DNA from 4 places in the Mesorhizobium sp. B2-4-7 genome. Region 2 is predicted to be linked to each of the others. Evidence: predicted binding sites of a transcription regulator. Region 2 holds the regulator's gene; each other region holds the start of a gene.
The links. Region 2 encodes PhoB, which activates phosphate uptake and scavenging genes when phosphate is short. Its sites were predicted from a motif close to TGTCATNNANCTGTCAT; they were not measured.
Positions count from the first base shown of each region.

Region 1: FJ946_RS08335 (PhoX family phosphatase) is a predicted target of PhoB. The motif match lies at 1,769-1,785, and genes of this name have one in related genera.
Region 3: FJ946_RS30355 (YdcH family protein) is a predicted target of PhoB. The motif match lies at 1,459-1,475, and genes of this name have one in related genera.
Region 4: FJ946_RS07085 (DUF1045 domain-containing protein) is a predicted target of PhoB. The motif match lies at 1,625-1,641, and genes of this name have one in related genera.

Region 1 is NZ_VFVH01000002.1:348,724-352,029, forward strand. It holds gene FJ946_RS08335 (PhoX family phosphatase) at 1-1,707, opposite strand, end outside; gene FJ946_RS30725 (hypothetical protein) at 2,039-2,494, shown strand; gene FJ946_RS08350 (response regulator transcription factor) at 2,685-3,306, opposite strand, start outside.
Region 2 is NZ_VFVH01000016.1:85,174-88,479, forward strand. It holds gene xylF (D-xylose ABC transporter substrate-binding protein) at 1-67, opposite strand, end outside; gene FJ946_RS29490 (ROK family protein) at 327-1,568, shown strand; gene phoB (phosphate regulon transcriptional regulator PhoB) at 1,576-2,265, opposite strand; gene phoU (phosphate signaling complex protein PhoU) at 2,285-2,992, opposite strand; gene pstB (phosphate ABC transporter ATP-binding protein PstB) at 3,018-3,306, opposite strand, start outside.
Region 3 is NZ_VFVH01000018.1:20,665-23,970, reverse strand. It holds gene FJ946_RS30370 (transporter substrate-binding domain-containing protein) at 1-174, opposite strand, end outside; gene FJ946_RS30365 (IclR family transcriptional regulator) at 304-1,098, shown strand; gene FJ946_RS30360 (YdcH family protein) at 1,101-1,304, opposite strand; gene FJ946_RS30355 (YdcH family protein) at 1,545-1,724, shown strand; gene ispG (flavodoxin-dependent (E)-4-hydroxy-3-methylbut-2-enyl-diphosphate synthase) at 2,282-3,306, shown strand, end outside.
Region 4 is NZ_VFVH01000002.1:92,202-95,507, reverse strand. It holds gene FJ946_RS07090 (alpha-D-ribose 1-methylphosphonate 5-triphosphate diphosphatase) at 1-834, opposite strand, end outside; gene FJ946_RS07085 (DUF1045 domain-containing protein) at 879-1,586, opposite strand; gene iolB (5-deoxy-glucuronate isomerase) at 1,738-2,550, opposite strand; gene FJ946_RS07075 (DUF3329 domain-containing protein) at 2,898-3,110, opposite strand; gene iolE (myo-inosose-2 dehydratase) at 3,151-3,306, opposite strand, start outside.

The DNA.
Region 1 (3,306 bases), on a different contig from region 2:
GCCGGTAGCCTTCGGCCCTTGGCCGTCGGTGGCGACCCACAGGCGCCCGGCTGAATCGACCGCGCAATTGTCGGGCATGCCGAACCAGCCATTGGCCGTGGTGGCGGTGGAGAAGGTGGCGCCGACATCGGCAACCGCCGGATCGCCGCATTTCAGGAGCACCTCCCATCTGCCCCTGGTGCCGGCGAAATCGCCGCCGTCCTCCGATATCTCGATGATATGGCCGAAGGCGTTGTCGGCGCGCGGGTTGGCGGCGTCGACCTGGTCGGCCTTGCGCTTGGAATTGTTGGTCAGCATGACATAGACCTTGCCGTTGACACGATTGGGCTGGATGTCCTCGGGGCGGTCCATCTTGGTGGCGCCGAGCAGGTCGGCGGCACGCCGCGTCTCGATCAACACGTCGGCCTGGCCGGCAAAGCCGTTCTCGGCCGTCAGCGGGCCCTGGCCGAAGACGATCGGCAGCCATTCCACCGTACCGTCCGCGGCGAATTTGGCGACATGCAGCGTGCCGTCATCGAGCAGGTTCATGTTGGCGGCGCGGTCGTCCGGATCGAAACGGCCCGCGGTGACGAATTTGTAGACGTACTCGAAGCGCTCGTCGTCGCCGAGATAGAAGACGACGCGGCCATCCTTGGCGATGATCGATTCGGCGCCTTCATGCTTGAAGCGGCCCATTGCGGTGCGCTTCCTCGGCGTGGATGTCGGATCGTTGACGTCGACCTCGACGATCCAGCCGAAACGGTTGGGCTCGTTCGGCTCCTTGGCGAGGTCGAAACGATCGTAATGCGCGCCCCATTCATAGGCGCCTTCCGGAATGCCGAGGCGCTTGTAATTGGCGGCTTCCTTATGGCCTTCCGGCAGTTCACCGGAGAAATAGCCGTGGATGTTCTCCTCGGCCATGACATAGGTGCCCCAAGGCGTGACGCCGCCGGCGCAGTTGTTGAATGTGCCGATGACCTTGGTGCCGGATGGGTCGGCATTGGTCTTGACGCGGTCATGACCGGCGACCGGGCCCGACAGCGCCATTTCGGTGTTGGAGGTGATGCGGCGGTTCAACTTGCCGTCGCGCACCACCTGCCACTTGCCGCCTTCCTTGCGGATCTCGACGATGGTGCCGCCATGTGCCGCCATCTCGACATCGACCTGCTCCTTCGAGAGCGGCGCGAGTTCGGCCGCCTTCTTGCCGTCCTTCTCGACGATCTTGGCGATGCCCGGGAACATCAGATGCGGATTGGTGTATTCGTGGTTGACGACCAGCAGCCCGTGCTCGGCGGAGCCATCGATCCCGATATAGCCGACATAGTCATTGTTGTAGCCGAATTGTCTTGCCTGGGCCTCAGCCGACTGCCTGGCCGGGTCGAACTCCGGCGAATCGGCAAACAGCGGATCGCCCCAGCGCAACAGCACGTCAGCATCGTAGCCCGGCGCGACATGGTGCTTGTCGTCGATACCGGCTTCGAGTTCCTCGAACGAGAAGGCGGAGCCCTCGGCGGCACGCGCATCGTCGGCGGCCACGAGCGCCAGCGGGCTGACGGTGGCGGCAATGGCAGAGACGGCCAGCGAGCCCTTGAGGAAGGCGCGGCGGGAAAACCGTTCGGCAATGATTTCGCCCATGGTGCGGTTTTCGGTGGGGTTGGTCGCCGGACCGTCGTTTTCCTCAAGCAGGCTGGTGCGGAATCGGGCGTCGGGCGAGCGATGGTCGGTCATGGTCTGCCTCTGGCTGGATGGCTGGAGCGTGTCACGCGTTTCGACCCCTTATAGACGATCGGTCACACTTTCGTGACATTCGTGCACCCGCCAGCTTGACCGCGAACCTCGCGCCACATCCGGTTTGAAACTCGGACCAAGGTCCTAAACCGATCGGGGCGAAGGTCCGGATTGCCGCGGCATCGGTCGTGGGCCACTTACACGAACACGCCATGTCGCCGATGGTCGCGTACCTGCACGAGATGGCCTCTGAATTTTGCCGGTCCGATCAAGTGAGGGACTGATGCGCAGCTCGATCATGGCTCATTGTTGCTGGCTGGCCCTGAGAGCAGTGCCGGCACTGGCGCTGACCATAGCCCCCTATCACCTCGATTTTCACGGTTCCGCCGCAGGCATTGTCGCGTCCAGCGCCCAAGCCAAGCCTGGCGGGAACAGCGGCAATGGCGGTGGTGGCGGTAACGGCAATGGCGGCAATGGCGGCAATGGAAATAACGGCGGCGGCAACAATGGCAACGCCGGAGGCAACAATGGCAACGCTGGCGGCAACGGGAACAATGGCGGCGGCAACAACGGCAAGGGGAAGGGTGCCAACAGCTCCGGCAAGCATGTGAACGCAACAACCGGCGATCGTGTCGAAATAGACGACAACAAGATCGTGGTGCAGCACCCTAACGGCTTCGGGGAAGAGATCGAGAAGGGTCGCTTCAAAATGACCGACGCTCTGGGCCGCACGATCGTCGAGCGCCCTGCGACGGCGGCGGATATAAGCCGCCTCAAGGGGTTGTAGAGCGGGCAATAGGCATCGCCCGTTTTACGTGTCACCTCCGCCGCCCCCCGGCGGAGGTGACCTTGTCGCTCCGGCCCCGTATAGGGGCCGTCTTTTTTGCCCTGGAGCGTTCCGCTGCTGCACCGCGCTTCAGGTTTTCATTTATGCGTGTCGTTATCCCAAACCGGGGATCCCTTGCGGCCGACCAGGATTAGCTGCCGGCCCGATCCCGCGCTTCGCGCATCAGCAGCGCCGCCTCGGTGCGATTGCGGACGTTGAGCTTGGACAGCACACCGGTCATGTGATGCTTGACCGTTTTTTCCTGCAGTGCCAGCCGCAGCGCCACTTCCTTGTTGCTCAGCCCTTCCGCCACCAGCTGCAGGATCTCGGCCTCGCGTCCGGTGAGCTGACGCAGACGATCCGTCCTGCCGTTGGCCGGCTGCAGCGATTGCAGGTCCGAAAGCAGGCGGGCCGACAGGGTCGGCGACACATAGGTCTCGCCGGCCGCTACACCATTCAGGATTTCGGCCAGCATGCGCGAGCCGACCCCCTTCAGCACATAGCCGCGCACACCGGCGTTCAGCGCCCGCGCCACGTCGGCATTGGCCTCCGAGACCGTCAGCATGACGATCTTCTGTCCGGGATTGGCACCCAGTATGCCGGCCACCGACGCAAGGCCGTCACCCGGCATGCTGATGTCGAGCAGCAATATGTCGGGCTGCAAAGTCGAGGCGATGCGTTCGGCATCCTGCGCAGTGGCGCCCTGGGCCACCATTTCGAAGCCGCCGATCTCCGACAGGCTGCGGGTAACGCCTTCGCGAAACAGCGGGTGG
Region 2 (3,306 bases):
GCGCGACCGACGCGAGCGTCAGCGACATGGCGACACCCGCCAGGATGGCGGCTGTGAATCTCTTCATCTTAATCCTCCCTGCGCCGCGTATGGCGCGACCAAACAGGCCCGTAGGCCGGCACAAAGGCTCTATTTTTTCGAGCCTCGAAAAAACACTGGTCCATCGTCGGAACGCTGTCAACGTCGATTCTGATGTATTTTGATGTCCTCGTGAATTTTTTTCGAGCTCCGGAATAAATAATGACAGCCAAGGCCGGTTCTGCCAGTATTTGACGGTCGTCGGGATCCTGGGGAGAGAACGCGGCGACGGGGAGGATGCGAGAAACATGTCGGTCGGAATCCGCCACGACGATTTGCGCCGACGCAACCGGGCGATGGTGATCGCGGCCGTGCGCCGTGCCGGGCAGCCCTCGCGCACCGAGATTGCCGCGACCACCGGGCTCAGCCATTCCACCATATCGGCGATCTCCTCCGACCTGATTGGCGAAGGCATCCTGGCGCAGAGCAAGCCGAGCGAGGCCGGTGCGCTGAAACGCGGCCGGCCGCAGGTCGGCCTCAGCCTCAACCCTGAAGCCGCGGCGGTGATGACCGTGGTGCTGTCGCTGAATTTTCTCTCCGTCGCCGTCATCGACTATGCCGGCCAGGTGATATCTGAAGAGCAGCGCCGGCTGGACACGCTCACCCTGTCGCGCGAGGCGCTGATCGGCGAATGCGTGGCCATCGTCAGGCGGCGGTTCGAGGATCCCGACCTCGACGTCGGCAGCATCGCCCGCATCGCGCTGGCGATCCAGGGCATCACCGACACGGATGCGCGCACCATGCTGTGGTCGCCGATCACGCCGCAGACCGACATCGCCTTCGCCGACATACTGGAGGCCGAGTTCGGCATTCCCGCCACCATGGAGAACGATTGCAACATGATGGCGGTGGCGCTGCGCTGGCGCGATCCCCAGCGCTACCGCGACGACTTCATCGCCATCCTTTTGTCGCACGGCATCGGCATGGGCTTGGTGCTGAAGGGTGAACTGTTCACCGGCACCCATTCATCCGGAGGCGAGTTCGGCCACATGATCCATCGCCCCGGCGGGGCGCTCTGCCGCTGCGGGCGGCGCGGCTGCGTCGAGGCCTATGCCGGCAACTATGCCATCTGGCGCAACGCGAGGCAGCTTGGCGAGGACACCGAGCCCGTCGACGTCAGCGACGCCGACATGCGCACCCTGGCGGCCTCGGCGCGCGAAAAGGACGGGCCGGAGCGCGAAGCCTACCGCAAGGCCGGCGAGGCGCTGGGTTACGGCCTTGGCAGCCTGTTCGCGCTGATCGATCCGGCGCCGGTCGCCATGGTCGGCGTCAGCGCCGCCGCCTTCGACCTGATCGAGCCGGCTCTGCGCGAGGCCATTGCCCAGACCGCCGGCGGCCAGCACTCGAAATCGATTTCCTTCGACACCGAGCCGAACGAACTGCCACTGATCCGCGAGGGCTGCGCCATGCGCGCGCTGACCTTCGTCGACCAGGAGATTTTCGCGCCGGGGGCACAGGCGAAATCAGGCGTGGGCGAGAACGTTGCGTGACATATCCCTAGTCTTCGCGAATCGCATACCCCGCGCCCCGAATGGTGCGGATCACGTCAGGCATGCGGCCATTGTTGACCGCCTTGCGCAGCCGGCCGACATGCACGTCCACGGTGCGCTCGTCGATATAGATCGTTTCGCCCCAGACATTGTCGAGCAGTTGGCTGCGCGAGAACACGCGGCCGGGATGTCGCATCATGAATTCGAGCAGGCGGAACTCGGTCGGCCCGAGCCGGATCTCGCTTTTCTTGCGGTAGACCCGGTGCGATTCACGGTCGAGCACGATGTCGCCGACCTTGAGCACGCTGGACAGAACTTCGGGCTTGGCGCGGCGCAGCAGCGCCTTGACGCGTGCCATGAATTCCGGCGTTGAGAACGGCTTGACCAGATAGTCGTCGGCGCCGGTGGAGAGACCGCGCACCCGGTCGCTTTCCTCGCCGCGCGCCGTCAGCATGATGATCGGCAGCCGCTCGGTCTCGGGCCGCATGCGGAGACGGCGGCAGAGCTCGATGCCGGACACCGCCGGCACCATCCAGTCGAGCACAAGAAGGTCAGGGACATTCTCCTGCAAGCGGATCTCGGCTTCGTCGCCGCGCGTCACCACCTCTACCTGATAACCCTCCGATTCCAGATTGTAACGGAGCAGCACACCCAGCGGCTCCTCGTCCTCCACCACCATGATGCGTGGCGCGATCATCGACTGGTCACCCCTGCCGTCAAGCCGCTGGCGCCGACATCGCCGTCTCGTCCTGCTTCGGGCGATTGGCGGGCAATTGCGTGCCGGTCAGCACATAATAGGCATTTTCGGCAATGTTGGTCACGTGATCGCCGATGCGCTCGAGATTCTTGGCGCAGAACAAAAGATGCGTGCAGGCGGTGATGTTGCGCGGATCCTCCATCATGTAGGTCAGCAGCTCGCGGAAGACCGACGTGTATTTGACGTCGATGCGTTCATCGTCGGCGCGCAGCTTCGCAAGTGCCGCGGCATCGCGCGCCGCATACTCCTCGATCACGCCTTGCACCTGGATCAGCACAAGCTGCGCCATGGCGTCGATGGAGTGCGACAGGTCGCGCGGCGTGGCGGCAAGGCCGACGGTGCCGACGCGCTTGGCGATGTTCTTGGCGAGATCGCCGATGCGTTCGAGATCGCCCGCCATGCGGATCGAGCCGACGACATGGCGCAGATCGTCCGCCATGGGCTGCCGCTTGGCGATCAGGGTGATGGCGCGGTCGTCGAGTTCGCGCTGGCGCGCGTCCATGATGGCGTCGTCGGAGACGACGCGCTGGGCGAGCGCGTTGTCGGAATTCAGGAGCGCCTTGGTGGCGCCGCCGACCATCGATGAGGCGAGATCGCCCATGTCGCGGATCAGCCTGCTGATCTGTCCGAGATCTTCGTCAAAGGCTGCGACTGTGTGTTCGGCCATGATCTTGGTCCTCGTATGCCTGGGATCAGCCGAAGCGGCCGGTGATATAGTCCTGCGTGCGCTTCTCGCGGGGCGATGTGAAGATCTTCTCGGTGCGGTCGAACTCGACCAACTCGCCCAGATACATGAACGCGGTCTGCTTCGACACGCGCGCCGCCTGCTGCATGTTGTGGGTGACGATGACGATCGTATAGTCGGCCTGCAGCTCATCGATCAGCTCCTCGATCTTGGCGGTCGACAGCGGATCGAGCGCCGAGGCAGGCTCGTCGAGCAGGATGACCTCCGGCTTCACCGCCACCGTGCGGGCGATGCAG
Region 3 (3,306 bases), on a different contig from region 2:
GGTGCCGACAATCAATTTGCCGCGCTCCAGCACGGTGCGTAGCAAGCTATCGGGCGCAGCCTGCGCCGCCGCCTTCTGGACGTCGACCGTTGCCGCCGCGCTCATGACGCCGGCCGTTGCCAGTCCGGCCATGCCCAGTTTCAGAAAATCACGCCTTTTGGATGTGTCGTCCACAGCGACCTCCTTTCGTGTTGTGTTCCCCTACGCACAGGCAATACGCGCACCCGGATCGTTACAGAAATTGTCTCTTACAAGGGACGAGTGTATCCTGTACAAGACAGATACTAACATCAGGAATCGACAATGCAAGATGGCAGCGCCTTGGCGGTCTCAGCGGACGCAAAGATTTCGGTCTCTCGGGAGAAGGGCCTCAACCGGGTGCTCCAGATTCTGGAGTTCCTTCATTCGACGCAGCGCGCCATCGGTATCGGCGACCTCGCCAAGGGGGTCAACGCGCCGCGTTCGACCACCTACACACTGGTGCGATCGCTGGTCGATGCGGGCCTCCTGGAGATGGCCGGCGACGGCAACCGCGTCTATTTCGGTAAGAAGCTCTATCTCTATGGAATGGATTATGTGCGCGGCAACGACCTCTTGAGGCGAGGACGCCAGGAGGTCGACAACCTGTCGCGCGAGACCGGTGAGACCTCCGAACTGTGCATGCTGCAGAGCGGCCGCTACACGATCGTCCACTCGAGCCCGGGCACCCGGCCGTTCCGCATCAGCTCCGCCACCGGATTGCAGATTCCGCTGCCCTGGACCGCGTCAGGCAGGCTGCTGCTCGCCGGCCTCGAACAGGCCCGGATCGAAGCCATGATATCGGAAGACGACCTTATGCTGCCCGATGGCCGCAGATTGCGGCTGGACGATTTCATCGCCGACATAGCGACGGCGCGAGCCACCGGCTATTGCATCACTTCGGGGCTCGTCGACGCCTATACGAAATGCCTCGCCGCGCCGGTGTTTTCAGCACCCGGCACCGTCGAGGCGACGATGTGCCTGGTGGTGCCCATCGACACATCGCAGGAGAAGACAGGCGAACTCCTGGCCCTGTTGCGCGAACGCGCGGCGCGGCTTTCGATCGCGGCCTGGACCTGAAGTCAGGCGATGATGTCCGGGATGATCCTGTCTTCCAGCTTCATCAGCCGATCCTTCAGCGCAAGCTTCTTCTTCTTCATGCGCTGGATCTGCAGCGGGTCGCAGTTCATGGCGACCATCGCATTGATCGCGGCGTCGAAATCGGCGTGTTCCTGCTTCAGCCGGGAAAATTCGAGGCGAATATCGGCCTGTTCCTGATCGGACATTCTCTACCGTCTGCACGTCTGCGGCGCCCAAAGCTGGGCCTGATTGGGCGGGGGGTGGCACTCTCTGCCACCGGCGCGCAGCCCATATCACATTTCACGTTGTCGTGGAATGCTACCACGGATCATTCGACATCGCTGCGCGAAGGTGGCACACTGTCATTGTGCCGTCACAGAGCGAGCCTGCGGTGGACGCGCCTTTGGCGGCTGCAATCGAGGAAATCATGAAAGGGAGAACCAATCATGTCTCTTGCATCCCATCTTGATGAGTTGCAGCGGAAACACGGCGACATCGAACGCGAGCTCGATGACGCGATGAATCACCCGTCGGTGGACGACCTGGAAATCGTGAATCTCAAGCGACGCAAGCTGGCAATCAAGGACGAGATTGAAAAACTGAGGGCCAAACCCACGACGCATTGATGCCCCACTGACATAACCGCTCACCATTCGGGTCTTTCCTGCCGGCGGCAATTGCCGCCGGACTGGTGGTTTTGATCTTCGATTTCAGGTCGACCATCACAGATATTCGTACCAGGCAGAGGCCGTCCGACTTCCTAGTCCCAGGACGAGTAGGGGCGAAGCTCGTCGCGGCTCCCCTTTACCATAACTGACCGAAGAGTGCAGCGGAGCAGAATTCCGCCTTGCCGCGGCGCTCTGAGGTCAGGGCTTGGATTCTGGGACTGCGCTGCGTCGCTCTTCTCCTTGCTCCTCCCCGAAATGACGGACTCGTTCCGGGAAAGACAAAGCGATGGGGCCTGCCAATCGCCAGGTAGCCGATTGGCCGACGCAAGCGAGCGATAAAAGTCGGGCGCCGAGCAACCGGCGGCGGCATCGATTGCGGCCAGTGGCGACCTGTCGCCATTGACAAGCCATCTTTGCTCCTCCACCTCATGCCCGGACTTCAGCGCATCGGCCCGGAGCGCGCTTTTGTGCGTCCAAGTGGACGCGCGGCGCTCCAGAGATTAAAGGCTGCCGGCATGACCGGATATTATTCCTTTCCCTTCCCGCGCCGCACCTCGGTTGGCGTCGATGTGGGCGGCGTGGTGGTTGGCGGGGGTGCTCCCGTCGTCGTGCAGTCGATGACCAATACGGATACCGCCGATGTCGACCAGACGGTCGCCCAGGTCGCGGCGCTGCATCGCGCCGGCTCCGAGATCGTGCGCATCACCGTAGACCGCGATGAAAGCGCCGCCGCCGTGCCGCGCATCCGGGAGCGGCTGGCGCGGCTCGGTATCAACGTGCCCATCGTCGGCGACTTCCACTATATTGGTCACAAGCTCCTGGCCGATCATCCGGCCTGCGCCGAGGCGCTGGCCAAATACCGCATCAATCCCGGCAATGTCGGCTTCAAGGACAAGAAGGACCGGCAGTTCGCGGCAATCGTCGAGATGGCGATCAAACATGACAAGCCGGTGCGCATCGGCGTCAACTGGGGCTCGCTCGACCAGGAACTCCTGACCCGGCTGATGGACGACAACCAGGCCCGCGGCTTTCCGTTGACCGCACAGCAAGTGACGCGCGAGGCGATCGTGCAGTCGGCGATCCTCTCGGCCGAGATGGCCGAGGAGATCGGCCTTGGCCGCGACAAGATCATCCTCTCGGCCAAGGTCAGCGGCGTGCAGGACCTGATAGCCGTTTACACCGAGCTCGCCAGCCGTTCCGACCATGCGCTGCATCTCGGCCTCACCGAAGCCGGCATGGGCTCGAAAGGCATCGTCGCCTCATCCGCCGCCATGGGCATCCTGTTGCAGCAAGGCATCGGCGACACCATCCGCATATCGCTGACGCCGGAGCCGAACGGCGATCGCACGCGCGAGGTGCAGGTGTCGCAGGAATTGCTGCAGACCATGGGCTTCAGGCAATTCGTGCCGATCGTCGCCGCTTGCCCCGGCTGCGGCCGCACAACCTCGACCGTGTTCCAGGAACTGGCCCAGAACATCCAGGCCGATCTCAGGAAGAACATGCCGGCGTGGCGTGAGAAATACCCAGGGGTCGAGAACCT
Region 4 (3,306 bases), on a different contig from region 2:
GCGCATGACATTGGGCGCGCCCATCAGCACGCCGAGCCCGGCATCCTTCGAAGCTCTGGCGGCCTCCTCGGTGGTCGGGAATTCGGCAACGCGCACGCCTTGCTCGATGGCTTCGTCGACATGGCCCGTCGTCGCATCGTCATGGCTCGCAAGCACGATGCCGCGCTCGTGGCAGGCGGCGGCGATGAAGACGCGGTTCGGGGCCGAATTCCGGGCCGATTCGCCCATCCGCTTCTCGCAGAATTTCTGGAAATCGTGATCGGTCAGCTTCAGCTTGCGCTGATAGTAGTAGGCGTAGGTTTCGAGGTTGACGAACTGGCGCTGGCCTGGCGCATGGTCCATCAGCGAGGCGAGCTTCACCCGTTCGTCCGTGTCGAAATTGGCGAAGGCCCTGAGGCAATCCGGCGCCGAGACCTCGCAGCGTAGATGGATGAAATGATCGGCCCGCAATCGATCCATCCGCACGCTGTCCTCGATCGCATCGGCGAGCTTGCGGATGTCGGCGGCGTTGAGATCGGCATCCTCGTCCATGCCGACACGCAAGGCGTCGAGCACGGTGGTGATGCCTGCCGTCGCCACCTGCGCGTCATGGGCGAGCACGGCGGCGATCGGGTTCCAACGCACCTTGGGCCGCGGCGCATAGTGGCCTTCCAGGTGATCGGTGTGCAGCTCGACCAGTCCCGGAATGATGAAGTCGCCAGCCATGTCCTCGCCGGCTCGCACGACGCCGGCGGATATGTCGGCGATCAGACCGTCACGCATCACGAGCGAACCGTCGATGATCTCGTCGGCAAGAACGATGCGGGCGTTGCTCAGAATGGTGTCGGCGGTCATCTTAGGCAGTCCTTGGTTTTTTCTCGCCTTTGCGGCTTGTTGCTTCAGGCGGTTTTTCTGGCCGGACGGCGCCCGAGCGCGTGCTGGGAAAGCACCATGAACGGGGCGCCGGGTTCGGGCTCGATGAACAACGTCAGCGCGTCCACCGGAACCGGCTGGCGCAGCACCTCGGTGAACAGGCCCTCGATTGCCAGGCGAAGACGAGGGCTTTCCTGTGGCCCGGCCCTGCCGGACAGCGTCATGTGAAAGCGGAAGCTCTCGAAGACGTAAGGATAGCCCCATTGGCAGAGATTGCGGAATTCGCCCGGCTTCAGCGAGTCCGGGCTGCGCCGCTCGATCTCGGCCTCCGTCAACGGCGCGCGAAAGCGGTCGAAATCGCGCACCACATCATCGGCGAAGCGATTGAGCGGAGGCAATGGCGCCTCCGGCACCAGTGCGAAGAAACCGTCGATCTGGCTGACGACGAGACGCGGGATCATCACAACGGGCGTCGCCTGGGCAAAGGCGTCGAGCGCTGCGCGCAACGAGGCTTCGGTTTCGTTGGCCGCTAACCGGAAAGGGGCTTTCAGCGTTGCGTGAAAACCATAGCGCCGTGCCGATGCGGTGTGGAAGGCGACTTCCGCCGCCGACAAATCGCCCACCGCCTCCACCGGTCGCGTCGCGGCGCCGAACGGGTCACGGCCCAGCCAGTTGGCGGCGATCCGCGCCAATTTTTCGTCCTGTTGGGGGGTGAAGTAGATGGCGTAGCGCATCGAAAATCCTCGTCAGCCCGTTGCCATAGGTGATTTCCATGACGGATTGACGAAGCTTTGAAGGGTTTTCGAAGGCAAATCGACCCCGCCGGTCCTTAGCCGACGATTTTCCTGATCTGGACCAACAGGTTCAGCCGTGAACGCGCAACGGTCAGGCCTTCATCAGCCATTCGTGCTCGGGCGCATTGTGGAATTTCCACGTCCGCTTCGGGCCGGCCATGACGTTGAGGTAGTAGAGGTCGTAGCCATGACAAGCCGCGCAGGGGTGATAGCCCCTGGGCACCAGCACGACATCGCCGTCCTCGATCGCCATCGCCTCGTCCAGATCGCGGGAGCCGTCCTTGTCGGCGTCGGTATAGACCCGCTGGAAAGCAAAGCCCTGCGGCGGGTTGAGGCGGTGGTAATAGGTCTCCTCGAGATAGGACTCGGCAGGCAGATTGTCCTGGTCGTGCTTGTGCGGCGGATAGCTCGACGTGTGGCCGCCGGGCGTGATGACCTCGACCACCAGCAGCGAATCGGCCGGCTTGCCCTCGGGCAGGATGTTGGTGACGTAGCGCGTATTGGTGCCCTTGCCGCGCACCTCCTGGCCGAGGTCGTCAGGCCCGATGACGCGAACCGGCAGGCCGCCGCTCAATCCCGGCGCCGAGCAGACCGCCAGTTCCAGTCCGCTATCAGCCGTCACCGACCAGTCCGATCCCTGCGGCACATAGACCGACCATGGTTTGCCTTCGAAGGGCGACATGCGCTGGCCAAGCAGGCCGAGATCCTTGCCGCCGGCCGTGACCGTGCCCTTGCCGGTGACGAACACCAGGCAGACTTCGCGATCGTCCGTTGTTCCCGAAGCCGTTTCGCCCGGTTCCAGCCGGTGCAGGTCGAACCCGACATAGGTCCACCCGGCGCTTTGCGGGGTGACATGCGCGACACGGCCATGGCCCTTGTGGGCTTTGACCAGCAGCTTCGACATTCTGTCTCTCCTATTCCTTTGGCTTGCTACAAAGCCTGCGAAGCCAAGCCGTGTGGTCGAAGCCTTCCAACTTCGTCATCCTAGGGCGTAGCAGGAGCGAAGCTCCGTCGCGAAGACCCTAGGATCCATGCCGTGACCTCACCCAAAGGGCGCGGCGGAGCGGAATTCTGCACCGCAGCGGCTGTTTTGATGCCCCGGCATGAATCCTGGGGTCTGCGCCGCGTCGCTTCGCTCCTTGCTCCGCCCCAGGATGACGAAGCGAGAGGCGTTTCGCCCGATCTCCCAGGCACGCTATCTGTCATGCATACAGTGCCCGACCCGTAAGCCTTCTGCGCACCATGGACCGTTTATTCCTTGGGCTCGGCCGGAGGCTTAACCTCTTCCGCCGGCTTGTAGAGATAAAAAAACTGCCAGACGCCATAGCCGGCGAAGCCCAGCGCGATCACGCCCCAGAACGGCGTGCCGCTCGCGAATTCGATGATCGACCAGATGACGCACACCGCGACGACGGCGACACGCCGCCACAATGGCCGGAAGAAGGGATGCTCGGAATCTTTCATCGCGGCAACCTACAGCAAGCCCGGCCTGGCGAGAACCCGATCAGACATCGGGGAAGCCCTGCGTCTCGACCGTATAGCCGGCCGCCGTCATCACCCGCATCAACTCCTTGTGGCCCACCTGCGCCATCTTGAGCGGCGGGTTCTTCTTCGGGTCCTGTTCGGCCTCGACCACGAACCAGCCTTCATAGCCATGGTC